Regions from separate parts of the Vibrio sp. B1Z05 genome, predicted to be linked through region 2. Evidence: predicted binding sites of a transcription regulator. Region 2 holds the regulator's gene; each other region holds the start of a gene.
What was found. Region 2 encodes PurR, which represses purine synthesis genes. Its sites were predicted from a motif close to TNANGNAAACGTTTNCNTNA; they were not measured.
Positions count from the first base shown of each region.

Region 1: the regulator PurR is predicted to act here: its motif matches at 2,876-2,895, upstream of QV280_RS13520 (NCS2 family permease).
Region 3: the regulator PurR is predicted to act here: its motif matches at 1,423-1,442, upstream of glpX (class II fructose-bisphosphatase).
Region 4: the regulator PurR is predicted to act here: its motif matches at 1,676-1,695, upstream of QV280_RS05190 (inosine/guanosine kinase).

Region 1 covers NZ_CP130464.1:120,875-128,983, reverse strand. The annotation lists gene QV280_RS13530 (MFS transporter) at 1-702, opposite strand, end outside; gene soxR (redox-sensitive transcriptional activator SoxR) at 818-1,273, shown strand; gene QV280_RS13520 (NCS2 family permease) at 1,404-2,789, opposite strand; gene tnaA (tryptophanase) at 3,816-5,282, shown strand; gene QV280_RS13510 (aromatic amino acid transporter) at 5,401-6,657, shown strand; gene grxB (glutaredoxin 2) at 6,982-7,617, opposite strand; gene QV280_RS13500 (zinc-binding alcohol dehydrogenase family protein) at 7,808-8,109, opposite strand, start outside.
Region 2 covers NZ_CP130463.1:1,714,469-1,722,577, forward strand. The annotation lists gene mukF (chromosome partition protein MukF) at 1-80, opposite strand, end outside; gene cmoM (tRNA uridine 5-oxyacetic acid(34) methyltransferase CmoM) at 81-875, opposite strand; gene elyC (envelope biogenesis factor ElyC) at 1,054-1,821, shown strand; gene torD (molecular chaperone TorD) at 1,906-2,556, shown strand; gene purR (HTH-type transcriptional repressor PurR) at 2,720-3,736, shown strand; gene QV280_RS07790 (TVP38/TMEM64 family protein) at 3,894-4,580, shown strand; gene QV280_RS07795 (putative signal transducing protein) at 4,608-4,934, shown strand; gene QV280_RS07800 (alpha/beta fold hydrolase) at 4,989-5,798, opposite strand; gene QV280_RS07805 (DUF3833 domain-containing protein) at 5,977-6,513, opposite strand; gene QV280_RS07810 (chalcone isomerase family protein) at 6,516-7,070, opposite strand; gene QV280_RS07815 (DUF2878 domain-containing protein) at 7,051-7,590, opposite strand; gene QV280_RS07820 (SAM-dependent methyltransferase) at 7,614-8,109, opposite strand, start outside.
Region 3 covers NZ_CP130463.1:2,568,740-2,576,848, reverse strand. The annotation lists gene QV280_RS11765 (DUF805 domain-containing protein) at 1-305, shown strand, start outside; gene glpX (class II fructose-bisphosphatase) at 350-1,357, opposite strand; gene zapB (cell division protein ZapB) at 1,669-1,911, shown strand; gene QV280_RS11750 (murein hydrolase activator EnvC family protein) at 1,971-3,131, opposite strand; gene gpmM (2,3-bisphosphoglycerate-independent phosphoglycerate mutase) at 3,197-4,735, opposite strand; gene QV280_RS11740 (rhodanese-like domain-containing protein) at 5,093-5,566, shown strand; gene secB (protein-export chaperone SecB) at 5,629-6,105, shown strand; gene gpsA (NAD(P)H-dependent glycerol-3-phosphate dehydrogenase) at 6,275-7,300, shown strand; gene cysE (serine O-acetyltransferase) at 7,328-8,109, shown strand, end outside.
Region 4 covers NZ_CP130463.1:1,119,421-1,127,529, forward strand. The annotation lists gene topA (type I DNA topoisomerase) at 1-1,582, shown strand, start outside; gene QV280_RS05190 (inosine/guanosine kinase) at 1,766-3,070, shown strand; gene QV280_RS05195 (H-NS family histone-like protein) at 3,288-3,710, opposite strand; lysine riboswitch at 4,173-4,357, shown strand; gene QV280_RS05200 (Na+/H+ antiporter NhaC family protein) at 4,446-6,035, shown strand; His leader region at 6,385-6,513, shown strand; gene hisG (ATP phosphoribosyltransferase) at 6,558-7,454, shown strand; gene hisD (histidinol dehydrogenase) at 7,458-8,109, shown strand, end outside.

The sequences.
Region 1 (8,109 bases), on a different replicon from region 2:
TAAAAAAGTTAAGATTGGGTAGCTCAGTGCAGACAGCATCAAGAACACATAGAAGTGCGGCCTTTGAGTGTATATCTCGCGACTCTCTTTCATCTGCGTGACAAAAGAAACTGCCTTTGATTGACGTAATTGTCGGCGATATGGCGTTAATATATAACTGACCGTTGCGATGGCTGAGGCGCTAGCTGCAAAACAGGCAAATTCATACATGCCCCACCTTTCTAGTAACAGCACGCCTAATGCTCCAGCACCTAACGTAGCGCCTTGCATTATCACTTCTTGCTTCCCTGAAAGCGCCGCATATTCATGCTGTTCAAAATTCTCTTGAGTAAAAGCGTTATTGGCGGTCCACGCTAAGTTACTGGATGTCCAAAATACTATCTGCGCAATGGCTAACAACCACAGAGATTCATAGCCCAATCCATAAACCAGCGCGACTAAAAGTGCCGTGCTCGTTTGCAACATTTGCACCCATATCAACAAATGTTTCCTTGAGGTTCGATCTATCAAGGTTGAGAAAATGGGAGTCAGACAAAAAGAAAGTGCGGTACAAACAAGCGCTAATATCGCGACAAATACCCCCATATTTGGAGTAGATAGCATGATCCAAGGGAGCGCCATCATAAATAAACCGGATGAAATGCCATCAAAGAGCTGTCCTGTCAGATAGGGGCGTGTACGATTTTTTACAGTCAATCCCATACTTATATTCCATTTATTGCTTATTTGATGCTAGGTTAATACCTCAAGTTAACTTGAGGTAAAGCGCTTTCGCATTTAATTATGCAAAAGGGCGAAACAAATACGGGGATAATTTATGGAAATGACCATTGGTGAGGTAGCAAAAAGAACTGGGGTTAAGGTCTCTACCCTACATTTTTATGAACAAAAAGCGCTTATCTACAGTTGGCGAAATCAGGGCAATCAAAGACGTTATCATCGCAGCGTAATACGCAGAATTGCGGTGATCAAAGCGGCGCAAATGGTTGGGCTGACCTTAGACGAGATTGCAACGTCACTGGCAGATTTACCAAAGCATCAAGCTCCCAACCGCCAGCACTGGGAGCAAATGGCGTTAAATTGGAACGCCATGCTCGAACATCGTATTGAGCAGTTAAAAGCACTGCAAAACGATCTCGGTGGCTGTATTGGTTGTGGTTGTTTATCTATGGAATCGTGCGCGATTTACAACCCGCAAGACATTCGAGCAAAGCAATTTGCTGACAAAACCATGCTCACTCACCCTGAAGAATGGTCTAGCAACATTGAGTAAGCTCTAACGTGTTTTAACCTTACACGATGACCATTAATTGCGGCGATTGATATAACCCCTCACGTAAAAAAATACCCAGCCAATTGGCTGGGTATTCATAATTCTATGTAACTGTGTTGTATAGCGAAGCTTAGATAGCCCAACCACCAGCGTAGAACACAACCAAAATAATGGTGATCAATAAGATACCGAAGTTTAGACGTTTCCACTCACCCGCGAACACACGGCCAACCACTAGACACATGAAGCCAAGCATAATGCCCGTTACGATGTTGCCTGTGAGTACGATAAATACCGCACATACAAGACCTGAAAGTGCATCAACTGAATCTTCAAAGTCCAGTTTACGAACGTTACCTAGCATCAACAGACCTACGTACATAAGTGCAGGCGCAGTTGCGTAAGAAGGAACAAGGTAGCTAATTGGAGCCACAAACAATAGTAGAAGGAACAGAACGCCAACCGTTACCGCAGTTAGACCTGTTTTACCACCTGCTGCTGTACCTGCTGCTGATTCAATGTAAACCGCTGCTGGCGCGCCACCTACAGCACCAGATACGATGCTAGAGATAGAATCAGAAGTCAGCGCTTTGCCGCCATCGATGATGTTGCCTTTCTTATCAAGAAGGTTAGCTTGACCTGCTACTGCGCGGATTGTACCTGTTGCATCAAAAATCGCGGTCATTACCAATGCCAGTACACTTGGTAGTACGATTGGGTTAAGTGCGCCCATGATATCCATAGAGCCAATCAAAGAGCTGTCGCCGCCGATACTAGGCAGAGCGAAGAAACCTTGGTATTGCACTGCAGGATCAAAAATAAGACCAAAGATCGAGATAGCCACGATAACCAATAGAATGCCGCCAGGAACTTGACGTTTTTCTAGGCCAAAAATCGCCGCTAGACCTAGCATTGACATGATTACAGGTAGAGAAGTGAATTCGCCCAAAGTTACAGGCAAGCCAGCTACTGGGTTTTTGATCACAAGACCAACACCACTTGCGGCGATAAGTAGTAGGAATAAGCCAATACCAATACCCGTACCGTGCGCGATACCTGAAGGTAAGTTGGTTAGAATCCACTGACGCACACCCGTTACGGTAATAGCCGTAAAGACCACACCCATTAGGAATACCGCGCCTAGAGCAACCGGGATAGATACGCCTTGCCCCAATACTAAGCTATAAGCGGTAAATGCGGTCAATGAGATAGCACAACCAATCGCCATTGGTAGATTTGCCCATAACCCCATCAACAGAGAACCAAACGCCGCCACTAAACAGGTTGCGATAAACACTGAACCTTGGTCAAAACCTGCGTTGCCTAGCATGCTTGGCACAACGATTACGGAATACACCATAGCTAAGAAGGTAGTTAACCCCGCTACTACTTCACGGCGAACGTTACTTCCGCGCTGTGAAATCAAAAAGAATGTATCAAGCCAGCCGCCAGTAGCAGATGTGCCATTATCATTCAGTCCCGCTTTTGAGGACTGATTTGATGTATTCTCGGACATTTTGTTTCCTTTGTGTTTGTTGGAAAAGCCCCTGACAAGCTCATTTCCCATAAAAATGTTAGTAAAAATTTCAGTGGCGAAAAAATACAGCTAAACGTTTGCGTGTGCAATAGTTAAAATCGTTTGTACACCATATTTAGCAGAAAAAATGAACAGCCCACTAAGAATCGTCCAGATCCTGCATAAATGGCAACTAATAAGACATATCTTTATATCTTAGTATTACTTTGCGATGAAATTACCACTCATAATTACGATGAATACTATCGATATGAAACAACTATCATTTATTTATTCTTTGCAGTGTTACTCATTTTAGTTAATAGGCAATGAATGACCAAAGTATAAATTTGACGGTGATCAAATTAAATATAGTGAAATACTCAATAAAACTCTATTTTAATAGCGAATAGACCTTATCTGTGATCTTCATTTTCCCATTCGTCACAATTATAATTAACTGGCGTTTCATTCATTATTAATATGCACTATTATTCTTTCCATCAAGTTATACAACATTGCAGAATAAAACGGAGACATCAAATGTCTATCTACTACAAATCGCAATCTGAAAAAGAGCTAACCCTGTTAGCTTGGTATAATATTGATCATCAGTTGTCTTTCCACTTGTCGTCAGAGTAACCTTGTAAACCACTGTTATAAATCAATATTTTATTTTTACCACTGACCATTAGTCATAAATCCGTTCAACAGAACCTCTCAATAACTTGCGAGTTCTGTACTGTGATTGTTGTCTTTTAGGTTGGCCGTAAGCAAACAAGTTTAACGTTAAATTATATAGAAAATATTTAGATTCAATATAGTTAACTTTTGCTTATATAAATATTGACCAATAACTTTAATAATAAAGCTCCACCAATAAAACTTAACTCTAATAAAATAATAGAGTGAGTCTGTATACTTACGTGATTAATAAAATAGATTTAATAAATACACGTAATTAAAAATAACATCCTACATTATATAAGTGGTGTTCTATACACCCAAAAATCCAAAGGTATTATTATGGAAAACTTTAAGCATCTACCAGAACCATTCCGCATTCGTGTAATCGAGCCTGTGAAACGCACAACTCGTGAGTACCGCGAAGAAGCTATCATCAAATCAGGAATGAACCCGTTTCTACTGGACAGTGAAGATGTATTTGTTGACCTACTAACAGACAGTGGCACCGGCGCTATTACTCAAGAAATGCAAGCCGCTATGCTACGTGGTGATGAAGCCTACAGTGGTAGCCGCAGCTACTACGCTCTAGCAAATGCCGTAAAAGATATCTTCGGTTACGAGCACACGATTCCAACTCACCAAGGACGTGGTGCAGAGCAGATTTATATTCCTGTTCTTATTAAGAAACGTGAAATGGAGAAAGGCCTAGACCGCAATAAGATGGTTGCACTTTCTAACTACTTCTTCGATACAACTCAAGGCCACACTCAAGTTAACTGCTGTGTTGCGAAAAACGTTTATACAGAAGAAGCATTTGATACTTCAGTAAACGCAGACTTTAAAGGTAACTTCGACTTAGTTAAACTAGAAGAAGCTATTTTAGAAGCAGGCCCTAACAACGTACCTTACATTGTTAGCACAATCACTTGTAACTCTGCAGGTGGTCAGCCAGTTTCTATTGCTAACCTAAAAGCTGTGTACGAAATGGCACAAAAATATGACATCCCAGTCATCATGGATTCTGCTCGCTACGCTGAAAATGCTTACTTTATTCAGCAACGTGAAGAAGGCTACCAAGATTGGACTATCCAAGAAATCACTCGCGAAACCTACAAGTATGCTGACGGCCTAGCAATGTCTGCTAAGAAAGACGCAATGGTACAAATGGGCGGCTTGTTGTGTTTCAAAGATGACTCAATGCTAGATTCGTACACTGAATGTCGTACTTTGTGTGTTGTTCAAGAAGGCTTCCCTACTTACGGCGGTCTTGAAGGCGGCGCAATGGAACGTCTAGCGGTTGGTCTATATGACGGCATGCGTCAAGAGTGGCTAGCTTACCGTATCGGTCAGGTTCAATACTTGGTTGATGGCCTAGAGAAAATTGGCATTGTTTGTCAACAAGCAGGCGGACACGCTGCATTCGTTGATGCAGGCAAACTTCTTCCTCATATCCCTGCAGGTCAATTCCCAGCACACGCACTGGCTTGTGAGCTGTACAAAGTTGCCGGTATCCGTGCGGTTGAAATTGGTTCTCTACTATTGGGTCGCGATCCTGCTACAGGTAAGCAACACCCATGTCCAGCTGAGCTACTGCGTTTGACTATCCCACGCGCAACTTACACGCAAACACACATGGACTTCGTTATCGAAGCATTCCAGAAAGTTAAAGAGAATGCAGCCAATGTGAAAGGACTTGAGTTCACTTACGAACCTAAAGTATTGCGTCACTTCACTGCTCGACTAAAAGAAGTTGAATCAGTAAAAGTTGCACCTAAGACTGAAGAAAAAGTACTAGAAACAGCATAAGCAACACAATATAAGGCCTCAACTTTTGGGGCCTTTTATATTTCAGACCCAAAAAACCATCATAAATAAAAATAGGTTTGGGTATTAAATTCTAATAACGTGAAACAAAGGATCATCTATGGCACAAAGTATTGATATGCCCTTAGAAAAACAGGGAGCGAAGGAAAAAGGTCCTTCCCTCATTGGAGGCGCATGTATCATTGCTAGCGTCTGTGTGGGCGCAGGAATGCTAGGCCTTCCAAGTGCGGGAGCGGGCGCATGGACCTTCTGGTCAATCGTTGCTATTTCCCTCACAATGGCAGTCATGACCATCTCTGGTTGGATGCTACTTGAAGCGTACAAAAGCTACGATTTAAAAGCTTCTTTTAACACTGTAACTAAGGATATTCTTGGGGAAAAAGTTAACCTATTTAACAACTTAACCGTTTACTTCGTGGGTGGCATCTTACTGTACGCTTACATCACGTCTTCAGGTTTGATCCTGCAAGATATGCTCGGCGTTAGCAGTCAGATCTCCTCTATTCTATTCGTTTTAGTTTTCTCCATTTTTGTCTGGCACTCTACTCGCGCTGTAGACCGTATTTCGGTCGTTCTCATTACTTTTATGATTTTAAGTTTTGTGTTTGGCGTATCAGGGCTAGCGGTTAATGTTGATTTCGCTATTTTGTCTGACTCAATCAATAGCAACGCAAGTTACACTCCTTATGTACTGGCTATGCTGCCTGTCGCACTGACCTCTTTTGGCTACCACCACTCTGTAGGTTCTATGCGTTCTTATTACGGTGATGAGAAAAGAGCCAGTAAAGCGATTCTACTTGGTACAAGTATCGCATTAGCTTTGTACTTCCTATGGCTATTCAGCATTTTTGGCAACCTGCCACGTACTGACTTTGTACCTATCATCGAGCAAGGTGGCAACATTGATGCCCTACTTGGCGCTTTAGGCTCTGTCATTGAATCTGAGCGAGTAGCAAGTGCAATCAACACCTTCTCTATGGCGGCTATCTTGTCATCGTTCATTGGTGTAGGTCTGGGCGTATTTGATTACCTAGCTGACTTGTGCAAATTTGATGACACTAAACAAGGTCGTGGTAAAACTTGGGCTGTGACTTTTCTACCACCACTGGTGCTTTCTTTACTGTTCCCATTCGGTTTTGTTATCGCTATCGGTTACGCAGGCGCAGCAGCAACGGTATGGACTTGTATCATCCCTGCACTTCTAGTGTACAAAGCACGTAAAACGAATACAGGTGAAAACACCTTTAAAGCACCTGGCGGCAACGCGATGGTTTACGGCGTAATTGCTTTTGGTGTGTTAACTGCGGTATTCCACCTAATGTCTATGGTAGGTTTATTACCATCATTTACTGGTTAAGCTATTGATTTTTAGTTAATTAATTAGTCATTTCTAATAGCGAAAAACAGAAAAGAATTACAAGCTATTACGCTTTCCTGTTGCTTAACCTTACAAATGCACTCAAACGCCTTAATGATAGTCACTCCAGACTCATTGAGGCGTTTTTTTTTGGATAGATATTTGTTCTATGGGGTATTTTTTGGCGTAAAGATCTAGCACGTTGTTGGATAACAATGAGTAAAAGGAGATCACAGCCTTTATTGTCTTCTAGTTTGATGAAGAAAGCCCCGAGCTATCATAGTGATAACTCGGGGCTAATTAATGTGCTTTCATCCAACCAGCCTAAAAAGTTAGTAAACTTGCACCTAGCTCATTACTGTTTGTTTCTAGCCATAATTTAAGCTCTTGCGGCCACTCAATCGTAGATTCGGTAAAGAAGCCACGCAGTAGCGAGAAGTAGATTGCCTGATCAACCAAAGGGAGTGGCGATCTACCCGCATTCGGTTGGATCAACGCTTCAGCTTTAAGTAACTGTGCATTCACGTCTGCAACAATCTGCTCTGTGTTTTTTAACAGGCGAACAAAGTTCAGCTCTTCTGTCTCTTTCTTTGCTTGCCATGCAGCAACACTTGCTTCAGTAGCGAACTCTTTTAGATTCAATTTCGTCCAGCGGGGGTAGCCAATTCTTTGAATCAAAGGGAAAGCCTCACGCTGAAATACCAACGTCTCTGCCGATGGTACAGCTACCGCATCAATACCAGCTTGCTCGATAAAGTAAGCAATGATATCCATGCTTTCCGCCATCACGCTACCATCAGCTTTCTCCAATACTGGCACCATTTTCTGACCGATTAAATCAATCAGAGTTTGTGCATCAGCATAATCCACAACCTGGTATTCAACGTTAAGTTTCAGTACATTAGCAACGTAAGCAACACGTGCACAAAATGGACAATGCTCGTAGATATACAGTTTCATCAATAATCCCATTTATTATATTTTGAATTATACCAATCACACTAAGTAAGTGATCAGAACTAGCGCAGGAAAAATGCTCGAGAACAAGGCACAATTTTTCGATAAGTAGTTATTCTACAATCAAAAATTCTAACGCCGTTATCGAGTATTTTAACAAGCTAGAATGACCAGTTATTTAGTACGATTGGTATTAGTATTTAATCGCAGTTTTGCCAATTGATGCGCTACTTTCGATGCGTTGATGTGCGTCTTTTAGCGTCTCAACACTAAAGCCATTCAATGTTGTAGTGAGTGTTGACTTAATGCGGCCAGCATCAATCAAGTTTGCCGCTTGGAACAGGATATCTTGCTGCTTCTGAATATCGTCAGTATTAAACAGTGAGCGAGTGAACATCAATTCCCAGACAAAGCCTGCTGATTTGCCTTGTAGTTTTGATAGGTCAACACCACCATCAAATTCTACAATGGAGCTGATCATGCCTTGTGGAGCAA
Region 2 (8,109 bases):
TCGTGTTGTTTAACCCACCCGACCAGTTCATCGACTGTGACTTGATCGTCATGTTGCCCTTCTTGGGAGAGTTGACTCATTCAGTTCCCTACTGTCATTTCTTTTTGAACCCATACGTGTATGTATCTTCCTAGAGAAAGATAAGGTTCGGTTCTACATAATTGTCGTTCAAGCTGCATCAGTTCTTCTTGACTATAATCGCCCACATATTGGGTAAATCCAATATAGTCATGAAAGCAGCGAATCCCTGATTTTCCACAAATGCGTAAGTCGCATTCTTCTAACCAGCAATAAACGTCTTCGGGTAATAACCCTTTCTGCGGCTGCAACTTAAATCGTTTACGATGGGGCATTCCCTGCAATACATGTGGAATGTTGCCACATATTACGTTTTTCATTACCAATCCATGGTGGTTATAAAACATGATTGACGCCATGCCGCCAGGACGAACATGTTGCATCAATTTTTCGAGTACATCTTTAGGATCAGCTAACCACTCCATGACCGCATGAAACAAAACCAGATCCACCGGTTGCTTGAGGTGCTGATCTAACTCTTGGATAGGCGCATGGATAAACTGATACTGCTCTAGCAAATCTTGTTGTGCAATCTCTTGCTTAGCTAAAGAGAGCATTTCGCTAGAGACATCACACAATATAATATTGTGACCAAGCTCGGCCAACTTTTGTGACATTTGTGCTAAGCCCCCTCCCGCATCCAGAATGGTGAGAGGTTTTGCATGGCCTGCTATTTGGGTTATGATTTGCTGCAAATCTTCCCAGACGATAGTCTGACGTATATTGCCTTTGTCTGAGCCATAAATATTTTCGGCAAATTTGTGGGCAATGTCGTCGAAATTACGATCTTGTGTCACTTTTAATTAATGTATGATGTTATTTGAGTGAGTTTCGTATTGTGTCACAAGGACGTCAAGAATAAAGAGCGGTTGTCGATTTGCCCCTCCGATCGACTAAAAAACCGACCGATAACACGACATTTTAACTCGTGACACCAATTTACCCTACAGAACTTAGGAAATGGTTTAACCCAATATGTTTGAATTGAAAAAAATCATTACTGCCTTCCTTATGCCACTGCCTGCAATGCTACTTATCGGTTTCTTTGGCCTAGCGCTGGTGATGTTTACCCGCAAGCATAAGTCTGGCTGTATCTTTATTTTTATTTCATTAGCGTCCATTTTTGCTATTTCATTCCAGCCTGTGTCTACCTCGTTGCTCAAACCATTAGAGCGCAAATACACGGCCTTTTTACCACCAGCAGAAAGCTTAGACTATGTGATGGTGCTAGGCAGTGGGCATGTGATTGATCCGCAAATTCCGCCAACCTCTGAATTAAGTCGCACCGCGTTAATGCGCCTTAGTGAAGGCATTCGTATATTGCGCATGTATCCCGGCGCAAAATTGATTTTATCTGGCTATGATGGCGGCTCAGAAATGAGCCAAGCACGAATGATGGCGACGGTGGCATTAGCACTAGGCGTGGCTAAATCGGATATTATTTTATTAGAAACGGCGCAAGATACTTGGGAAGAAGCCAGACAAGCAGCGGGCTTTGTCGGTGAAAAGCATATGTCACTGGTTACTTCGGCCAGTCATATGGAACGCGCCCTGCGCGAGTTTCACAGCGCCGGTCTAAACCCTACTCCAGCACCGACCAATTACTTAGCCCAATCCAATATTAATCAAGCGTGGCAAAAGTACACACCGCAAGCACGATACCTAGAGCAAACGGAACGCTACTGGCACGAAACTATGGGTAAGTGGTGGAAAAACATACGAGATCTTGTCAGTAGCAAATAAGTGACTCATAATTTAGTGAACGTCTATATTTTCGCCAACTTAGAAGCTGGTGTTGTAGTTTGCTAACGAGTTATGGGTTAAACAATGCAAGAGCTCAAGCAGTTTAATGAACAGCGGGCAGAAATTTATTGGTGGTTTTCCAGCTTATTTTCTAAAGAGCTGACCCAAGACGAACTGATTGCCTATCAAACCCCTGAAGTGAGGGGTTTCATTAATGGTTTAGCCGAAAATGAAACCCTAGCCACAGCCGCTAAACGCTTACTGGATGCTCTTGAGCGACTGCAACAACGCCCGGGTGCTCAACTTGAATTATCCGCTGATTTCTACGACTTATTTTTAGCCTCTGACAAACAAACTGCCCAGCCCTGCGCCTCTGTTTATATTGATGAAAACAAGGCGCTTACTGGCACCCCTGCTCAGCAGATGACGCAAGTTATGTTAGAGCATGGCATTGAAGTGGATAAGTGCTTTAACGAGCCTGCCGATCATCTGGCTGTTGAACTCGACTTTATTGGCAATCTAATCATGCGCTCAAACGCGCTAGAAATGGAATCACATCTAGAATCAGCCCTTAGCGAACAGAAGTCATTCATTGAGCAACATTTACTGAGTTGGATTCCACAATTTTCGGTAAACTGCACTAAATATGATGAATTTGGTTTCTATTCTGCGGTCGCTGAACTGTTAGTTAAATTTTGTGAAATTGATTGTCGTTATCTCAGTAATGAAAAATAGCTCAGTTACCGAAAATAGATTCACATTATCGTCATAAATGCGTTGTCAGTTTCATCATTTATGGCTAGACTCCCCCGCAATCGTTTGCAATGTGATTTTGAGTGCAAATTACTCAATAATTCAACGCATTTTATAATCATTACTTATATTTACAAGGTCTCCTATGGCAACCATAAAAGACGTCGCAAAACTGGCTGGTGTCTCCACCACTACAGTTTCACACGTTATCAATAAAACACGTTTTGTGGCTGAAACAACACAAGAACGTGTTATGGAAGCTGTAAAAGAGCTCAACTATGCGCCAAGTGCGGTTGCTCGTAGCTTAAAATGCAACACCACTAGAACCATTGGCATGTTGGTAACTCAATCCACTAACCCCTTCTTCGCGGAAGTGGTCGATGGCGTTGAAAGTTACTGTTATCGTCAAGGCTATACGTTGATCTTATGTAACACTGGCGGACTGTACGAAAAGCAGCGCGATTACATTCGTATGCTTGCCGAAAAGCGCGTAGATGGAATATTAGTGATGTGCTCTGACTTAACCGAAGAGTTACGTGAAATGCTAGATTCTCACCCAGGCATTCCTAAAGTGGTGATGGATTGGGGCCCAGAGTCCTCTTCTGCAGACAAGATCATTGATAACTCAGAAGAAGGTGGCTACCTTGCCACTAAATATCTGGTTGAAAATGGACATACGAAAATTGGCTGTTTAACCGGTCAAACTGAAAAGCTTGCTTGTATTGAGCGTATGTCTGGCTATAAAAGAGCATTGGCTCAAGCTAATATCCCGTACAACGACGATTTCATTTTCGAAGGTAACTTTGAATGTGATACCGCAGTTGAAACGGCTGACAAACTGGTTGCTCTTGCAGAAAGTGAACGCCCTACGGCTATTTTCTGCTTTAACGACATCATGGCGCTGGGTTTAATTAGCCGTCTGACTCAACATGGCATTGCCGTTCCAGAAGATATCTCTGTAATTGGTTACGATAATATCGATTTAGCTGGCTATTTTGCGCCGCCTCTTACCACGATACATCAGCCAAAACGTCGCGTGGGTAAAACCGCCTTTGAGATCTTGCTAGAGCGCATTAAAAATAAAGAGCACGACCGCCGCATTTTTGAAATGCACCCAGAGTTGGTAGAGCGCTCAAGCGTGAGAAACCTAAACGCTAGTTAACGTGACCATTTAACTGAATAAGGCTAGATATCTTAATGATTTCTAGCCTTTTTTATTTGTATCTGCTGAGAATAAATTAAATAAAATACGCAACTGGTGAAAGTTTCCTATTATTGATCCTGTCTCTATACTTACTCAGGATGATAAGGACGCTCTCATGAATAAGAAATTGATAATCGGGCTAATTTTAGTTGCAGCGATTGTATTACTCGGCATCAACTTCGGTCAGTACTTCACTTTAGAAAATGCCAAAACTCAGCAATTGGCCCTCAATACGCATATTGAAAATAACTTCGTATTGTCAGCGACTATCTACTTTATTGGCTACGTATTTGTTACGGCCTTTTCCATTCCTGGCGCTGCGGTGGTGACTTTACTTGGCGCAGCACTGTTTGGCTTCTGGACCAGCTTACTATTGGTCTCATTTGCCAGCACCATTGGCGCAACCTTAGCCTTTTTAAGCAGTCGCTACCTATTGCGTGATTGGGTACAAGCTAAGTTTGGCTCTAAACTTGACGCCATTAACAAAGGCGTTGAACGTGACGGTGCCTTTTATCTATTCTCATTGCGTCTAATTCCCGTATTTCCGTTTTTCCTGATTAACCTATTGATGGGGCTAACCCCTATCTCGGTTGTAAAATACTATGTATTTAGCCAACTTGGCATGCTGGCCGGGACTATGGTGTATCTAAACGCTGGGACGCAACTGGCAGAAATAGACAGCTTATCTGGCATTGTTTCGCCTACCGTATTGGCTTCTTTTGCTCTGTTAGGTTTATTCCCGCTCATTGCTAAGTGGATCATGGGTAAGATTCGACCACAAAACGGCTCTAGCCCTGCTTAATCCATCATCGCAACCTAAAGGATATTCATGAAGTTATACGTTGCGCAAAACCCGCCTCAAGCTCATATTTTATGTGAGCTTTTGCGTAGTCATCGCATTCAGGTAGAAGTGCGCGGAGAAGGGTTATTTGGTCTGCAAGGAGAGTTGCCAATGGATGACTCTAGCCTGCCCTATCTGTGGCTAGTCGACGAGCACAAGCAACAGCAAGCCAAAGCCCTGATTGCAGAATTTGAAGATAGACACAATCACAGCTCAGATTGGCGCTGTGATGATTGTGGGGAAATAAATGAGGGGCAGTTTGCCTTATGCTGGCAATGTGGCGCTAGCACCACTGATGAAGCGATATTGGTTTAGTATCCTAGTTATTGAGTGCAATATTTAACTTTGATACCTCTATCTTTGCGACATCTAGCTTTGTGAACGAATAAACTCGATAGATTTGTCATTGAACTCTTGAGGCTTTTCCACGTTACAAACATGGCCGCAATTTTCTATTTCTACCAACTGGCTATTTTGGTGAACCGAAACCATCTCTTTTACCGGCTTGATGAACATGTAGTCCTTGTCACCCATTAAATATAGAGTCGGAATATCAAGCTCTTTATCTCTAAAGTAGCGCATTAGCGGGTTAACATCAGCTGCCAGCTTAAACCAACGTTTAAACTCTTTTTGACATAACTTTCTTGCTTCTCGTACAAACATCAAACGAGATTCAACTTGCCCTTTTTGCGGCATCACAATCCAAGCAAACAAGCTATACAGCCACATGTACGGGATAATGTTTTTACACAAATCGCCCATTTTCACTAAGATTTGCGAACGCGTATTAAAGCGCGTCACAGCGCCGCCAAGCACCATAGACTTAACGCGCTCAGAGGCAAGCTCTGCCAATGTGCGTACAATAATAGTGCCTAAAGACATTCCCACAAAGTGTGCGGATTTGATTTTGAGATGATCCAAAACGTGCAAAATATCTTTGGTCACTGACTCAAAGGTATAGCGCTTACTGATGATATCTTGGAATAAGGTATTGGATTTACCGTGCCCGCGCAAATCAACCAAGAGTACGTTAAAGTGCTCGCGGTACGCTTTAATTTGCTTAAACCAAATTGACGAACTGCCACCCGCACCATGCACAAATACTACCCACTCCTGAGATTCAGAATGGCGATAGGCTTTATGAAATAACATTGGATTTGATTCGGCAATAGCGGTCATTGATCACACTGAGGGAAATATTAAGGTAGTTGATAGTAACATAAATGACGAGCGCTCAGATTGCCCTAGTCGTTGATTTTGTAACAAATAGTGAGTCGCAATGCAAGTTAGGTGCCATTAGCAGTACAAATAACAGCCTAAACGCAAACAACACTACAGATGTAAAACACAGCGCAATCTAAAGATCCTTTTGGAAAAACAAAGTTAAAGTTCCAAACTCTATGCCTAATTTCCTTATAGAGGTTAAATTAAAGACGTGTTTATCATCTTGTCGATATAGCCAATCATCAAAGTGAACCACCACACTCGAATCCCCTCTTGGCAATTCAAAATCATAGCGCCAGCGCAGTGCATTCCCCACTTCTTCACCGATAGCGACTCCGACAATATCATCCGCTTTTCCCTCGTAACTGCCATCAGCTAAACGGGTGATCCGCCAAATGCGCGTCGATTGCTCGCCATCAGCAAACACGAAGTCTTCATGTAGCGTCAATGTATTGCCTTGCACCTTGCCTTGCAGTGCGACCTCAAAACGTCGTGTTTGCTTACCACTTCTGTCTTGCACCATGCCCCACGCGGTGACACTACCTGAAAAATAGCCAAACAAATCAAAATCAGGCCCTTCACCTTGATACTCATTCACATCTGCGGTGCACCCTGACATTGATAGAGACAACAGCGCGCTTATCATTAATAGTTTCAGTGTTTTGATCATCATTAATTCAACCCAATAAGTTGCTGTCTGTGCTTAGGATATTCAGTATTTGGCGATAACCAGATGGCTAAAAAGGCGTCGTTAAGGGCTTCATCGGTGATCTCACCTCGCCATTGGGTTAACCCGTCTTTTTGAATGTACACAAAGGCACCCGATAATCCGTCCGTGATATACACCAACTGATCGCCGAGTGCTACGTCAGGATAAATATTGCCTAAGCGCACTAGCCACTCGGATGATTGGTTGGTGTTATAACCAAGGTGCTCCCACTGTTTTTTGGTCTCTTTGAGTAAATGTTTCTTAGAGATATTGCGCTCATAAGTGATCGCCAAAGCAACCGGATGAGGAGAGAGATCATTACCGACTTGATATTGACCTTCTGGTGAGCGCAGCTGTGAGGTATAAACATCGAAAAACATAAAGTCTAAGTCAGCCGAGCCTACGGTCGGCCACTGCTGCCACTGCTGGAGCGTGCTTTTGCTCGGCGTGGCAAAACTTACTGTGCTGGCTAACTCAAGACTAATACAGAATAAGGTTCTAGCTAGGGTGAGTCTCATGTGGCTTTACTCCATGGCGTCTTTTTTGTAACACGTTTAAGGAGTAGATAATCAATGCAAAAACCAGTGCCCATTCCAATGCGATAATTACGAAAGTCATTGTATTTGAGTAAGGCCATTGCACCGCACCTAATTGCAAGCCGGCAAAATAACTGGCGGCGGCTCCTAACGCTCCAACCATACATACGATGGCAAAAGGGAGACGGATCAAAAGAGCGCGCATCTGATAGGCATACCAAGCAAAACTTACCCATAACAGCGCCAGCCACAGGGGTATGCCTGCCGTTGGTGTCGAAGAAAACACAAATAAGCCAGTAACGCCGTGTATCACATCCATCACCACGCCCACACAGGCGATCGTAAATAGCCAGCTCAGCGGTAGGTCGCGATAACGATAAGACAAAGCCACCGTCGCAATCACACAGACCAGCAACAACAGTTGTGTGCTTTGTTGCCCCATGACGGCTAAAAACCACAAGCATTGAAACCAAATAGAAATCAATAATAGTTTCTTATTCATAACTAACCTCGCTTATAGGCAAACTACACAGGGCTTCTAAAAGTAAGGTGCACTGTGCTAATTCGTCGCGCAAGAAAGCCACCTTCGCAGTAACACAAATAGTAGCGCCACATACGCATAAAACGTTCATCGTAACCAAGCTTGGACAGCTCATTCTCAGCCAACTCAAAGCGATGTAACCACTCTTTTAACGTGCGCGCATAATCCAAACCAATGTCATGCAGATCGTGCACCACCAATTGGCTGTGCTGAGTGGTTTGCTGTAATAGATGCGAAACCGAAGGCAGGAAACCACCAGGGAAGATGTACTTTTGAATAAAGTCGACACCTTTGCTGTATGACTCAAATCTCTGGTCAGCAATGGTGATCGCTTGAATTGCCATCAAGCCACCGGGTTTAAGCAATGCTTGGCATTTTTGTATATAAGAAGGTAAATACTCACGTCCTACCGCCTCAATCATCTCAATGGAGACGAGCTTGTCGTACTGCCCATCGAGATCGCGGTAATCTTGTTGTAAC
Region 3 (8,109 bases), 850 kb from region 2:
ATATATCACCGGGGATGGCGCTGTATGCGATTCCAGTTTTATCACTGATCTTATTTTATCCAGATTTAGCTGTAACGGCTAAACGTTGGCACGATCGCAATAAATCAAACCGCTTTTTATTACTGAATATACCATTGATTATTGGCCGCTTATTGGTGCCATTTTCGGCGCAGGCCGAAACTGGTGACGGGGTTTCTCGAATCTTGTCGTTGATTGCTCTGATATGTGGCGTTTGGATTTTGGTGGAGTGTGGCTTGTTAAAGGGCAGTGATGGTAAGAATGATTACGGGGAAGCTTACCGGTAATAAAAAACGCAGCCGAGGCTGCGTTTTTTGCGAGTAGGTGCGAGTTATAGGATGTGACCTTTAACTTCGTCGTCTTTACGCTCAAGGTAATGAATAGACTTTATGCGACGGATTGTACGACAACGGCCTCTAATCAATAGTGTTTCTGTAGTAGCGATATTGCCTTGACGAGTAATGCCTTCTAGCAAGTCACCTTTGGTGATACCAGTAGCAGCAAAAAGTACATTGTCACTGCTTGCCATATCAGACAAAGCCAATACCACATTAGCTTCAACGCCCATTTCAGCGCAGCGTTTTAACTCTTCTTCACCGTGAGCACGAGTTTCTGCATCATCACCTTTCACTTCATGACGAGGAAGAAGACGACCTTGCATGTCACCGTCTAGAGCGCGGATAACTGCGGCTGAAACAACACCTTCTGGTGCGCCGCCAATGCAGTACATCATGTCTACTTCACTGTCTGGCATACAGGTTAAAATAGAAGCCGCTACATCGCCATCTGGCACAGCAAATACACGCACGCCCATCTCTTGCATCTCTTTAATTACTTTATCGTGACGAGGTTTTGCCAGAGTAATCACTGTCAGCTCATGCAGAGATTTATCTAATGCTTTTGCTACATTGACTAGGTTTTCAGCAAGTGGTTTAGTCAGGTCAATGTGGCCTTTTGCGCCAGGGCCGACAACCAGTTTTTCCATGTACATATCCGGTGCTTTTAGGAAGCTGCCTTTTTCGCCTGCCGCAAGTACTGCTAAGGCATTGGATTGCCCCATAGCCGTCATGCGAGTTCCCTCTATCGGATCAACTGCGATATCTACTGCATCGCCGCCAATACCGACCATCTCGCCAATGTATAGCATCGGCGCGTCATCGATTTCACCTTCGCCAATAACAATTTCACCGCTAATTTCAGTTTTATTCAGTAGGGTACGCATAACTTCCACAGCCGCGCCGTCTGCTGCGTTTTTGTCTCCGCGTCCAAGCCATTTATAACCGGCTAGAGCTGCGCCTTCTGTTACACGAGAAAATGCTATTGCTAAATCGCGTTTCATATCGACTCCAATTGAGGGGGGTTCACATAAAGGGTTCAAAAAATCGCCGAGATTCTACCATATCTTCACGTAAACGTTTGCGTGATTTGCTCAAGTTTACTCGCCTTCTTGAATATTTATCGGTTTTGCCTCATCGACAACAGCAAGAATGGTGAGGAAAGGTTTGTGATTGTCAAAATTTGATTAGAATCGTGTTTTTTTTGGCCATTTAAACCAGAATTAAATTTTTAGGTGTGTTTATATACATGCGTGTGGGTAGAATGGTTGAGAAGTCAGTCTTTATATATGGATAACGAATTAGGTAGGCCAACATGTCTTTAGAAGTGTTAGAAAAACTAGAAGCCAAAGTGCAGACAGCAGTAGATACAATTACTCTGTTACAAATGGAAGTTGAAGAACTGAAAGAGCAGAAGCAAAGCCTTGCTAATGAAGCTGAGCAACTACGCAACGAGAAAGTTGAAACTGAACAGCGTGCACAACAAGTTCAAGCAGAGCATGATGCGTGGCAAGAACGCATTCGCAGCATGCTAGGCAAAATGGAAGAAGTAGAATAAGTTTTACTTTTCCAATTGCTAAAGACAGAAACGCCAGCTTTAAGCTGGCGTTTCTGTCTTTAGTGTTTCAACCAATAGCGCGGGTTTTGGGTTTTACTGTTGCGCCTTAATTCAAAGTAGAGGGAAGGAGTCGAACGTCCACCTGTATCTCCGGCCAGAGCGATGGTCTCTCCTGCTGTCACCTTATCGCCTTCTTTCTTGGTCAATACTTGGTTGTAACCGTAGAGCGTCATATCGCCTTTACCGTGGTCAAGTAGTAGCACTAAACCGTAACCACGTAAATAATCTGCAAATACCACAGTACCCGGATAAACCGCTTTTACTGGCTGTTCATATTGGGCGCTAATAACTACGCCTTTCCAGTACACTTGGCCACTTTGTCGTGTGCCGTAGTTGTGCAGTACCTTACCTTTGATTGGCCACGGTAGGTGACCTTTGCGTCGTGCTAATCCATCCATAGGAACAGAATTACGCTTAGCGGCTTTGGCAATTTCGGCTTTGAGTCGAGATTCGTTACGTTTTAGCTCATTGAGGTAGGCGTGATCGCCTGCGATACCGCGCTTAATTTTCGCTACCGTGTTTTTTCTGTTGGCTTGTGAAGTGCGCAGTTTCTTAAGTTGTTGGGTTTGTTTGCTTAGCAGGGCTTCGATTTGTTGTTGTTCGGCCACTAACTGTTGGTTTTTTTGTTCCAACTGAGCATTGGTTTTTTGCAGTTCAGTGATAGTCGCGGTGCGCTGTTTAGCAAGATGTTGATAATACTGGCTGATGCGGTCTTTTTCTTCAGGGCTTTCATGACTAAGAAAGCTCTCGATTTTGGCACTGGTGTGCATCATGTAGTAAGACTTAACCAGCTTTTGTAGCGCTTCAGCTTGTGACTGAGTTTTATCTAATAATTCTTGATGCTGTTTATCATAAACTTTCAGATTGGCTTCTGAGCGTTTTAATGATGAACGAGTCTGGGTCAAGCTCTTGCTTGCATTGGCAATTGAGAGTTCGTCAGTCTTTAGGCGTTTTTGCAGCTTATCCAGTTCTTTCTGCTGATGAGAAAGACTTTTTTGCTGACGAGTTATCTCACCTTTAACCCCTTTTAATTCTTCAGGGTTGGCGTTTGCATTTGGCGAGAAAAATAGCGAAGACGACAGGTATAACAAAACGCCAGCGCATAGCACACTGGCGTTTAATTTTTTCGAAAATGGTACTTTCTGAGGAATGAGATTCATCCTAAATCTTTAACTTGGCTTTCTTTGCTACAGTGTACACTGTAGCAAAGCGTTCTTAGCAAAGATTATTTCAGATTTACAAGAACCTGACCAGACATCTCTGCTGGGATTTCGATGTCAGATAGCTCAAGCATAGTTGGTGCTAGATCTGAAAGCTTACCGTTTTCTTTGAATTCTAGGTCTTTGTTACCAACGTAGATCAAAGGAACAGGAAGGTTAGTGTGTGCAGTGTGGATACCACCTGTTTCAGGGTTAACCATCATTTCTGCGTTACCGTGGTCTGCGGTAATTAGCAATTGACCATCCACTTCATTGATTGCTTCAACTACGCGACCGATACACTCATCTAGAGCTTCACTTGCTTTAACTGCTGCATCGTAAACGCCAGTGTGACCAACCATGTCACAGTTAGGGTAGTTACAAACAATCGCATCGTATTTGCCAGATTTAATCGCAGCCACAAGCTTGTCAGTCAATTCTAATGAGCTCATTTCAGGCTGTAGGTCGTAAGTTGCTACTTTTGGAGAAGCAACAAGTTGACGCTCTTCACCTTCAAACTCGTTTTCAATGCCACCATTGAAGAAGAAAGTAACGTGTGCGTATTTCTCTGTTTCAGAGATACGTAACTGAGTTTTACCTTCTTTAGATAACCACTCACCGTAAGTGTTTTCTAGAGATGCTGGTGGGAATGCACATAGTAGAGGGATGTCTGCTGCGTATTGAGTTAGCATAACAAAGTCTACTTGTGGGAATACGTTACGTTCGAAGTTATCGAATGAAGGTACGAAAGTGCGAGTAATTTCACGAGCACGGTCAGCACGGTAGTTCATGAAGATAACAGCATCGCCATCAACGATAGCGGCTGATTCTTCTGTTGCTGTTTTGATTTCAGTTGGTTTAACAAATTCATCGTTTTCATCACGAGAATAAGCGGCTTCAAGACCCGCAACAGCGTTATCAAAAGTAAAGTCAGATTTAGCTTCACTTAATAGGTCATAAGCTTGTTGAACGCGATCCCAGTTGTTATCACGATCCATTGCGTAGTAACGGCCTACAAGAGAGGCAATACGACCTTTACCTAGTTTAGTAAATAGATCTTGGAAACGTTGTAGTGAACCTTCAGCAGAGCGAGGTGGAGTATCGCGTCCGTCTAGGAAACAGTGTAAGTAGATTTTTTCTGCGCCACGTTCTGCTGCCATTTCAACAGCGGCATAAATGTGGTCTTCATGGCTGTGAACGCCACCTGGAGACATTAGACCTAGAATGTGAACAGCGTTACCAGACTTGATAGCTTTATCCATTGCGTTAACTAGAGTTTCATTTTGTTGGAACTCTTTGTCAGCAATTGACTTAGTAATACGAGTTAGATCTTGGTAAACCACGCGACCAGCACCAATGTTGGTGTGACCTACTTCAGAGTTACCCATTTGACCATCAGGTAGGCCAACGTCAATGCCAGAAGCAGAGATAAGCGTATTTGGCTGAGTAGCAATTAGGTTGTCTAGGATGGGTGTGTTTGCATTTGCGATAGCGTTATCGGCTTTATCTTTGCGGTATCCGTAACCGTCAAGGATCACTAGAGCCATAGGCTTCTTAGCTGACATAGTTTGACCTCGTTGTTTAATTTTAAATAACTTTAACTCACGTGATTTTACTACAGATTACCTCAATTGAAGCACTTTAAGGTTAAATAAATTTTTCAATGCTGACTTCTAATGGGTAAATCCGGATGATTTTTATACAGCAAGAGTAATTAAATTTCAAAGAAGGTGTGAATTTACGATCAATTAGGTTGCGTTCACGTTTCATTTATAAAACTAAGCAGTGAATAGTGCTGTATTCGTGATCTATGTTTCCTTTTTAAAAAGCAATCACCCCAGGCTCAATCTCGCATCCTACGTTTGTAATGGTATACTGCCTGCTAAATTTTTCGGTTTATGAATTAAAAAGAGTATCTGACGATGCAAGAAATTTTCGATTTTGCTCACCAGAATATGATTCTGTGTGTTGTTTGGGTTGGTATTATTGTCGCCCTAGTGATGAATATCTTCAAATCTTCCACCGCTGGATATACTGAAGTTGATACTCAGGCGATGACCATGCTAATCAACCGTGAAAACGGTGTCGTAGTGGACGTTCGTACTAATGATGACTTCAAAAAAGGTCATATTACTGACTCAGTTCACATTTTACCTTCTGAAATCAAAGAAGGTACATTAGGTTCGCTTGAAAACAGAAAAAGCGACCCAATCATTGTTGTATGTAAGACAGGTCAAACTGCAATTGAGAATGCCAACGTACTAGCTAAAGCTGGTTTTGAAAAAGTATTCGTGTTGAAACATGGCTTATCTTCTTGGAGTGATGCAAATCTACCTTTAGTGCGTGCTAAAAAAGAACCACGTAAGAAGAAAAAGCAAAAAGCTCTAGCTGAATAAAAATAATCATAGGGCAGCAGATGCGTGCCCTATACCAAGATATACAAATTAAGGATTAAAAAATGTCTGAAGCAGCAGCGACTCAAGCACCACAACAGAACTTCACAATTCAACGTATCTTCTTGAAAGATCTTTCTTTCGAAGCGCCAAACTCTCCAGCAATGTTTCAAAAAGAGTGGCAACCAGATGTAAACCTAGACCTAGACACTAAAAGTGCTCAACTAGGTGAAGGCGTTTATGAAGTTGTTCTTCGTCTAACAGTAACTGTTAAAAATGCTGACGAAACAGCTTTCCTATGTGAAGTTCAACAAGGTGGTATTTTCACAGCTGAAGATATGGAACCAGGTCAACTTGCACATTGCCTAGGTGCATTCTGCCCGAACATCTTGTTCCCATACGCTCGCGAAACTATTTCAAGCCTAGTTGTTAAGGGTACATTCCCTCAACTAAACCTTGCTCCTGTAAACTTTGATGCGTTGTTCATGAACTACCTACAAAGCCAACAGCAACAAGAAGAACAGCCACAAGCTGACGCATAATTAGAGTTTAATTTAATCTTTTTGATTAAATTCACTTGAAAATATCAATGCACACCGCATCTAATCATTTGATACGGTGTGCATTTTTTATTTACACTATCTTTTAAAATTCAGTAGATTTTAATTTCAAGGGTCTTTAGACCTTTCACCACATATAATGGATTTGAATATGGCAGCATCAAATTGTGAGTTTCAAGGCACATCAATGACAGTGATTGGCGCCGGTTCTTATGGCACTTCATTGGCTATCTCGCTCGCTCGTAATGGCGCAGAAGTCATTATTTGGGGCCATGAGCGCGAACACATGCAGAAGCTACAAGCGGATAGAATGAACAAAGAGTTCTTACCGGATGTGCCTTTTCCTGATTCACTGATTGTGGAATGTGATTTAGAAAAAGCCGTTGCCGCTAGTCGAGATCTACTGGTTGTCGTACCAAGCCATGTTTTTGGCATTGTATTAGACAGCTTAAAACCACATTTAAAAGCAGATTCACGTATTTGTTGGGCAACGAAAGGCTTAGAGCCTGAAACAGGTCGTCTATTAAAAGATGTTGCGCAAGAGAAACTCGGTGATCAGTATCCGTTGGCGGTATTGTCTGGCCCGACATTTGCCAAAGAATTGGCCATGGGTTTACCGACTGCGATTGCGGTAGCGTCTTCTGAGCCACAATTTGCCACTGAACTACAAAATAAAATTCACTGCAGTAAGTCTTTCCGCGTGTATGCCAATGATGATTTCATCGGTATGCAATTGGGCGGCGCGGTGAAAAATGTCATTGCCATTGGCGCCGGTATGTCTGATGGCATTGGTTTTGGTGCTAACGCTCGTACCGCATTGATTACTCGTGGCCTTGCTGAAATGACTCGCTTAGGCGTAGCATTAGGCGCGAAACCGGAAACCTTTATGGGTATGGCAGGTCTTGGTGATTTAGTGCTAACGTGTACTGATAACCAATCGCGCAATCGTCGTTTTGGATTGGCATTGGGTAAAGGTCAAGACGTAGACACTGCACAGCAAGAGATTGGGCAAGTGGTTGAAGGCTACCGCAACACCAAAGAAGTATGGCTACTGGCCAACCGTGAAGGCATCGAAATGCCAATCGTGGAGCAAATTTACCAAGTGCTTTATCAAGGTAAAGATGCCAATGCTGCTGCGCAGGACTTGTTAGCCCGCGATAAAAAAGCAGAACGATAAGAATATTAGTAAAAAAGGATAGTTGAGATGGATGAGTGTGAAGCTAACGATGTATGGCAATGCATTGTCAATGAGGCTCGTAAACAAGCAGAGCAAGAGCCTATGCTGGCTAGCTTCTATCATGCGACCATTATTAATCACGACAGCTTTGCGGCGGCATTGAGTTACATCCTTGCCAATAAGTTAAAAACCGCCAGTATGCCTGCCATGGGTGTACGCGATGTGATTGAAGAAGCATTAACCGCAGATCCCAGTATCACGGACTCAGCAGCCTGTGACATTTGTGCCACTGTTAACCGAGACCCTGCGGTTGCGATGTACTCAGCTCCTTTGCTGTACCTAAAGGGCTATCATGCTTTACAAGGCTACCGCATTGCTAACTGGCTTTGGAAACAAGGCCGAGTGGCGTTAGCCACTTATCTGCAAAACCAAATCTCAGTGGCTTGCCAGGTTGATATTCATCCAGCCGCTAAAATTGGTAAGGGCATTATGCTCGACCATGCCACGGGGATTGTTATTGGCGAAACAGCCGTGGTAGAAAATGATGTGTCTATTTTACAAGATGTCACGCTAGGCGGTACTGGTAAAGAGAGTGGCGATCGTCACCCTAAAATCCGTGAAGGCGTTATGATTGGCGCGGGTGCTAAAGTACTGGGTAATATCGAAGTGGGACAAGGCGCGAAAATCGGCTCATGTTCTGTGGTATTGCAAAACGTAGCTCCGCATACCACTGTGGCGGGCGTTCCGGCTAAAATTACCGGCAAACCAAAATCGGATAAACCTGCGGAAGATATGGATCAAAACTTTAA
Region 4 (8,109 bases), 600 kb from region 2:
GTATTTACCCGAAAAACCATTGGTTTACGGTAGCAAAGAGGGCGCTCAAGAGGCGCACGAAGCGATTCGTCCTTCAAGCGTTGATGTGAAATCAGAAGATTTAGTCGGCGTGGATAACGACGCACACAAACTGTATACCCTGATTTGGAATCAGTTTGTTGCTTGTCAAATGACACCAGCACAATACGATTCAACCACTATCAGTGTTAAAGCCGCGGAATTTACCCTTAAAGCGAAAGGTCGTATTCTGAAATTTGATGGTTGGACTCGCGTGCAGCGTCCAATGGGCAAAAATGAAGATCAGATCCTTCCAGAAGTGAAATTGGGCGATAAACTGTCTCTTAAAGAGCTTGAGCCAAAACAACACTTCACTAAACCAACCGCTCGCTTTACAGAAGCGGCTTTGGTTAAAGAGTTAGAAAAACGCGGTATCGGCCGTCCATCAACGTATGCGTCTATCATTTCTACTATTCAAGACCGTGGGTATGTGAAAGTAGAACAGCGTCGTTTTTACGCTGAGAAAATGGGTGAAATCGTATCGGATCGCCTAGATAAAAGTTTTGTCGATTTGATGAACTACGACTTTACCGCGCGTATGGAACAAAAACTGGACCAAATCGCCGAAGGTGAAGCGACTTGGACACAAGTGCTCGATCGTTTCTTTAAAGATTTCTCCTCTGAACTTGAAAAAGCGGAGCTGGATTCTGACCAAGGTGGTATGGAACAAAACCACATCGTTGAAACAGACATTGAGTGTCCAACGTGTTCCAGACCTATGGGTATTAGAACGGCATCAACAGGGGTATTCCTAGGCTGTTCTGGTTACGCATTGCCACCAAAAGAACGTTGTAAAACAACCATTAACCTTGGTGACGAAGACGGTATCATTAACGTCTTAGAAGACGATCCTGAAACAGCAGCACTGCGTGCTAAACGTCGTTGTCCAATTTGTGAAACCGCAATGGACGCGTACTTAATTGACGATAAGCGCAAGCTACACGTGTGTGGTAATAACCCTAACTGTGAAGGCTATACCGTAGAGTATGGTGAATTCAAAGTGAAAGGGTACGACGGTCCTGTTGTTGAGTGTGACAAGTGTGGCGCTGACATGGTGTTGAAAAACGGCCGTTTCGGTAAATACATGGATTGCACCAGCGAAACATGTAAGAACACGCGTAAGATTTTACGTAACGGCGAAGTTGCTCCACCAAAAGAAGATCCTGTGCATCTGCCTGAGCTACCTTGTACACAGTCTGATGCGTACTTTGTATTGCGTGACGGTGCTTCTGGTCTATTTATGGCAGCCAGTAACTTCCCTAAATCTCGTGAAACACGAGCGCCATTAGTGGAAGAGTTAGCGCGTTTTAAAGATCGCCTGTCTCCTAAGTTCCAATACTTAGCGGATGCACCAACAGAAGATCCTGATGGTCGCCCAACGGTGGTTCGCTTTAGTCGTAAGAGTAAAGAAAACTATATCCGTTCTGAAATCGATGGTAAGCCTTCTGGTTGGACAGGTTTATTTATTGACGGTAAGTGGGAAATCACTGACAAACGTAAAAAGCCGAAAGCAAAAAGCGAATAGCGTTTTCAATTAGATAGATGCAGAACCAAGGTGTTGAAAGATACCTTGGTTCTTTTTTTTGCGCAAAATTTGCACAGTCAGTGCATTTAAAATTGAGCTAAACGTTTGCGTTGTTTTACTGTGTTGAAGCTCACATTTCTAGGGTCTACAATTTAAAAATCTACTTTCTAATACAGAATTTAAATGAAATTTCCCGGCCAACGTAAGTCTAAACACTATTTTCCTGTCAACACGCTTGATCCTTTAGTCCCGAAAACCCACGCCAAAAGCAGTGTTAATTGCACTCACGTGGTGGGGATCGATCAAACTCTAGTGGATATCGAAGCTAAAATTTCTGATGACTTCATTGATAAGTTTAATTTAAGTAAAGGTCATTCATTAGTTGTCAGCGATGAGGTGGCGGAAGCTCTGTATTCTGAATTGAAGCAGCAGCAGTTGATCACTAACGAATACGCAGGTGGCACCATAGGTAACACGCTACACAACTATTCAGTATTAGCGGACGATAAATCGATTTTATTGGGCGTGATGAGCTCGGACATTAAAATTGGCAGCTATGGGTTCCGTTATCTTTGTGATACGTCGTGCCGAATGGATCTTAACCATTTACAAGGGGTGGAGGGCGCGATTGGACGCTGCTTTACCCTGATCTCTGAAAACGGCGAGCGTACTTTTGCCATTAGTGAAGGGCAGATGAACCAGTTGCAGGCTAAAAGTATCCCAGAAGAGGTCTTTTCCGATGCCGCTGCATTAGTCTTAACCTCTTACCTTGTACGTTGTAAAGAGGGCGACCCTATGCCTGAGGCAACGATGAAGGCGGTAGAATATGCCAAGAAGCACAAGGTGCCGGTAGTGCTAACCTTAGGCACTAAGTTTGTCATTCAAGATGATCCACAGTTTTGGGTAGATTTTATTGCAGAGCACGTTTCTGTAGTGGCAATGAATGAAGAAGAAGCTGAAGCGTTAACTGGGCTTAGCGATCCATTACTGGCCGCAGATAAAGTCTTAGATTGGGCGGATTTGGTGCTGTGCACAGCAGGCCCTATTGGGCTGTTTATGGCCGGTTATACCGAAGAGTCGGCTAAGCGTGAAACGTCTTTACCTTTGCTTCCTGGTACGATTGCTGAGTTTAATCGCTATGAGTTTAGCCGTCCGGCATTAAAGTCAGAATGCGCCGAACCTTTTAAAGTCTATTCGCATATCTCACCGTATATGGGCGGCCCAGAGAAGATCAAAAATACCAATGGGGCAGGGGACGCTGCTTTATCGGCACTGCTACATGATTTATCCGCCAACCGATTCCACAAGTCGAATATTCCTAATTCTAGTAAACACGTAAATGAATATTTAACTTACTCTTCCTTCTCTCAAGTGTGTAAATATGCAAATAGAGTGAGTTATGAAGTATTAACTCAACATTCTCCACGCTTATCTAGAGGCTTACCTGAAAGAGAAGACAGCCTTGAAGAAGTATATTGGGAAAGGTAGATGTAATAACCTTTAAATTAATATGGTTATATAGAACATACTGCATTATTTCGATAACACAACAAACGTTATAACATAACGTTTATTGTGTTATAAACGAAACAATATCTAAAATTAACAGGTGTTGTCATTATTTTGTAATAAATTGCAGGTAATAAAAAAGCTCCTTATAAGGAGCTTTTTTGCATCTAATGATAAATCTTGTTAGCAATAATTATTATGCTTTGATCAAGAACTCATCTAGAGATTTACCGTTATCAAGTTCAGTTTGGATCGCTGATGGAGTACGGCCTTGACCAGTCCATGTTTTTTGCTCACCGGCTTCGTTGATGTATTCGTATTTAGCTGGGCGAGGTGCGCGCTTCGCTTTTGCTTTATTTGATTTAGATGAGTTATCACCTGCAACAGCCGCTACTAGGTCTTCGATATCGATACCTTCGCTAATTAGTTGCTGTGCGTATTCAGCCAGTTTTCTTTCTTTTTCTTCACGTGCTGCGCGTTCTTCAGCTTCATTATCACGGCGTTCTTCAACAACCGTAGTTAATTTATCAAGAGCTTCTTCTAGTTGCTCTAGTGTTAGCTCACGAGAGAAAGCGCGAAGGCTACGGATATTAAGGAGTGTTTTTGTAATTTCAGACATATTTTGGTCCCATCAGATTAATATCATCAACTAAAGTTGACATAGTAACGTGCACTGGTGTGCTACACAATAATTCGATTATATAAGAGCTTTGCTCATAGTTAAATATAAAATAAATAAATTTTCAAAATTAATAAAGTTAATTCGTAAATTATATTCAAAATTAAATGTAATTTATAAAGTATTACTTATATTAAATAATTCAAATTGTAACTGTTTTTGTATAAAAGACGCTAATTAGCGTCTCAGTCGAGCAATCTATTTCTTGCGTAACTGTTTGATATATATTGATAAAAAATCATTTCGATCGGGTGCCATCATGAACGATTAGTTTTCATTATAGATTCGAGCAACTTGCTATTTAGTAGGAGGACTTGGCTTTCTGTTGCTTTTCTATTTTATGTTAGTAAAATGCTCCGCTCTTAGAACACCTAGTGGCATATCGAATTGTTGAAAGGTGTTTTCTAGGATTGAGGCGCAGTTATTATCAGTAGTTGGCAATAGGGTGATTCCGTTGTAATTGTTAACGAAAGGAGTAACTGCCGAAATGAATGATTTAATCAGGATCATTTGTTGGGGTTATTTTCGAAAGAAGTAACACTGCCATAGTCTATTGTGTTGTTAAACTATGGAGCGCTATTGTGGGAATCTGCCTTTGAGTAGATTGCTTATTCAACATCAAGTCGAATACCTCGCTACAGTAGATCTCTTACCAAATATATAAATAAGAAGATCATGAATTTATTGGATTTTGCATCATCACCTATCTCTCTAGTGCCACCTTTATTGGCATTGGGATTAGCGATTATTACCCGTCGTGTACTCCTTTCTTTAGGTACGGGTATCGTTCTGGGCGGTTTCCTTTTAGCTGATTACTCTTTCACTGGAGCATCAACTTACATTTTTAATACCGTTTATAGCGTATTTGTCGAAGACGGCAGTATTAACTCATGGAATATGAGTATTGTCGGTTTCTTATTATTACTGGGTATGATTACCGCTTTATTGACTCTCTCTGGCGGTACTAGAGCGTTTGCTCAGTGGGCTCAAGTTAAAGTAAAAAGTAAGCGCGGTTCTAAATTATTAGCGGCTTTTCTTGGCGTATTCATCTTTATTGATGATTACTTTAACAGTTTAGCTGTGGGGGCTGTGGCTCGTCCTGTGACCGACCGTTTCTATGTATCTCGCGCTAAACTTGCTTATATTTTAGATTCTACTGCGGCACCTATGTGTGTGTTAATGCCTGCCTCTAGTTGGGGCGCATATATAATGACCATTATCGGCGGTATATTAGTGAGTCATAACATGACCGAATATTCTGCCTTTGGTGCTTATGTTCGCCTAATTCCAATGAACTTTTACGCGGTATTTGCTTTATTAATGGTATTTGCGGTGGCGTGGTTCAAAATTGATGTCGGCGCAATGCGTCATCACGAAATAAAAGCCTCACAAGGTCGTGGTTTTGATGTGGATGATGAAAACGCATCCGCAGCGGATGATGAACTGGATATTGAGCAAAGTTCTAAAGGCTCTGTGGCGGATCTTATTTTGCCAATCGTGACCTTAACAGTCGCAACCATTGTCGCCATGATGTACACCGGTGGTGTGGCGTTGTCTGATAGTGGGCAACAATTTACCGTATTGGGCGCGTTTGAAAATACCGATGTGGGCAGTTCACTGATTTACGGTGGTGTTGTTGGCTTTGCAGTAGCATTAATCACAGTATTGAGACAGCGTCTTCCAGCCGTCGAAATTGGTCGCACATTATGGATTGGTATTAAATCCATGTTTGGTGCAATTTTGATCCTAATTTTTGCATGGTCTATTGGTAGTGTTATCGGAGACATGAAAACCGGTTCTTACCTGTCTTCGCTTGCTCAACAAGCAAATATTAATGCTGCGTTGTTGCCGGTTATTCTATTCTTGCTCGCTGGTGTAATGGCATTTTCAACCGGCACTTCGTGGGGCACTTTCGGTATTATGTTGCCGATTGCCGGCGATATGGCAGGGGCAACGGACTTAGGTTTGATGTTACCTATGCTTGGCGCAGTATTAGCAGGCTCGGTATTTGGTGACCATTGTTCTCCTATTTCTGACACCACGATATTGTCATCAACAGGCGCACGTTGTAATCATATTGACCACGTATCAACGCAGTTACCATATGCTTTATCTGTGGCGCTAATTTCTTGTGTCGGCTTTATTACGTTAGGCATGACAGAATCAATTGTCATTTCGTTCGCTGCAGCAAGTGTTGCTTTTGTTGCCGTGTGTTTTGCGCTTTCAATTTTGTCACGCTCAAAACTCACATTCGGAAAAGCATAAGTTAGTCGCTTAATTTAATGAATACTTGAAAGGGAGCTTAGCTCCCTTTTTTGCGTTGTTAGGGGCTGACAACTGAATAAGCACTGCCTCTCAAACGCTATGTTTTGGTTTTTACTTCATTTTGATTGTGATGCAGATGTACTAATGGCCGACAATCAGGCAACGAAATGGTGATAACAGCCGATAGCGGTACAAAAAATTTACTGTGCATCATTAACAAGCGAATAAATTTCCAAATAAAACAATTTTTTCATAATTTAACTGTTGCAAAGTTTATTCGGCTTGGTTAGTGTGTTTGTACACCAATTGAAAGAAAGCCTTAAATTATGCGCACATTAGATATGAACAATCATCATCACCATCACCTACCTTAATCTTTCGGGTGAGTTGCGCGTACCCGGGAGATACAGCTCTCGGTGGTTAAATCAAGCATTACAGATTTAAACCCTTGGGAGCTTAGCCCCAAGGGTTTTTTTCATTTTATCGATTATTAATTTTAAGCATCAGTACAGGGAATTTGCCATGCAAACACAACGTCTAAGAATTGCCATTCAGAAGAAAGGCCGACTAAGCAAAGAATGTCAGGAATTACTGAAGAAGAGTGGTGTTAAGTTTAATATCATGGGCGAGCGTCTGGTTGCTCATTCTTTAAATACTCCAATCGACTTATTGTTAGTTCGTGACGATGATATCCCTGGTCTTATCATGGATGGTGTGGTTGATTTAGGCTTTATCGGTGAGAACGAACTAGAAGAAGTTCGTCTGGATCGTAAAGCAAAAGGCCAGCCATACGGATTTAAATCGCTACGCCGTTTAGATTTTGGTACTTGCCGTCTTTCTATTGCGGTAGACAAAGAGCTGAACTATGCAGGCCCGCAAGATTTAGCCGGCAAACGCATTGCCACTAGCTACCCGCACTTATTAAAAGCTTACATGGACGAGCAGGGCATCGACTTTAGCACTTGTATGCTAACCGGCTCTGTAGAAGTGGCTCCGCGCGCAGGTTTAGCTGATGGTATTGCCGATCTTGTTTCTACTGGTGCAACACTGGAAGCCAACGGCCTTAAAGAAGCCGAAGTTATCTTCCGCTCTAAAGCCACTCTTATTCAACGCGATGGTGAGTTTGACCAAGATAAACTTGACCTTATCGACAAGCTACTCACTCGCATGCAAGGCGTTCAGCAAGCTAAAGAATCAAAATACATTATGCTGCACGCACCGCTTGACCGTTTGGAAGAGGTCACCGCTCTACTGCCTGGCGCAGAAGACCCAACAGTATTACCTCTTTCAACGGATAAAACGAAAGCTGCTATCCACTTGGTAAGCTCAGAAAATCTGTTCTGGGAAACCATGGAACAGCTAAAAGAATTGGGTGCAAGTTCAATCCTTGTGTTACCTATTGAAAAAATGATGGAGTAAGTGATGAGAACCGTTACCTGGGAATCACTAAGCGCAGAACAGCAAAACGCCGTACTGCAACGCCCTGCAATCACCGAGGGTGCAAATATTACAGCCGCAGTTACAGCGGTTGTTGAGAGCGTAAAAACAGAAGGCGATAAAGCGCTACTGGATCTTACTGAAAAATTTGATGGCGTTCGTCCTGAGAGTATTCGTGTAAGCAATGAAGAAATTGATGCGGCGGCAGCGCGTCTGCCTGAGAAAATGAAAGCGGCGCTTAATCAAGCGTACAAAAACATTGGCGCATTCCACCAAGCGCAAAAACTGCCACCTTTGACAGTAGAAACTCAGCCGGGCGTAGTGTGTGAGCTTGTGACTCGCGCGATCAATACTGTGGGCTTATACATCCCTGGCGGAAGTGCACCATTGCCTTCAACAGTGCTAATGCTAGGTGTGCCAGCACAAATTGCGGGTTGTAATAAAGTGGTGTTGTGTTCACCACCGCCAATTGCAGATGAAATCTTGTATGTAGCTAAGCTGTGTAACATCGATGAGGTGTACAACTTAGGCGGCGGTCAAGCGATTGCGGCAATGGCGTACGGAACAGAAACTGTGGTTAAAGTGGATAAAATCTTTGGCCCAGGCAATGCCTACGTGACCGAAGCTAAACGCCAAG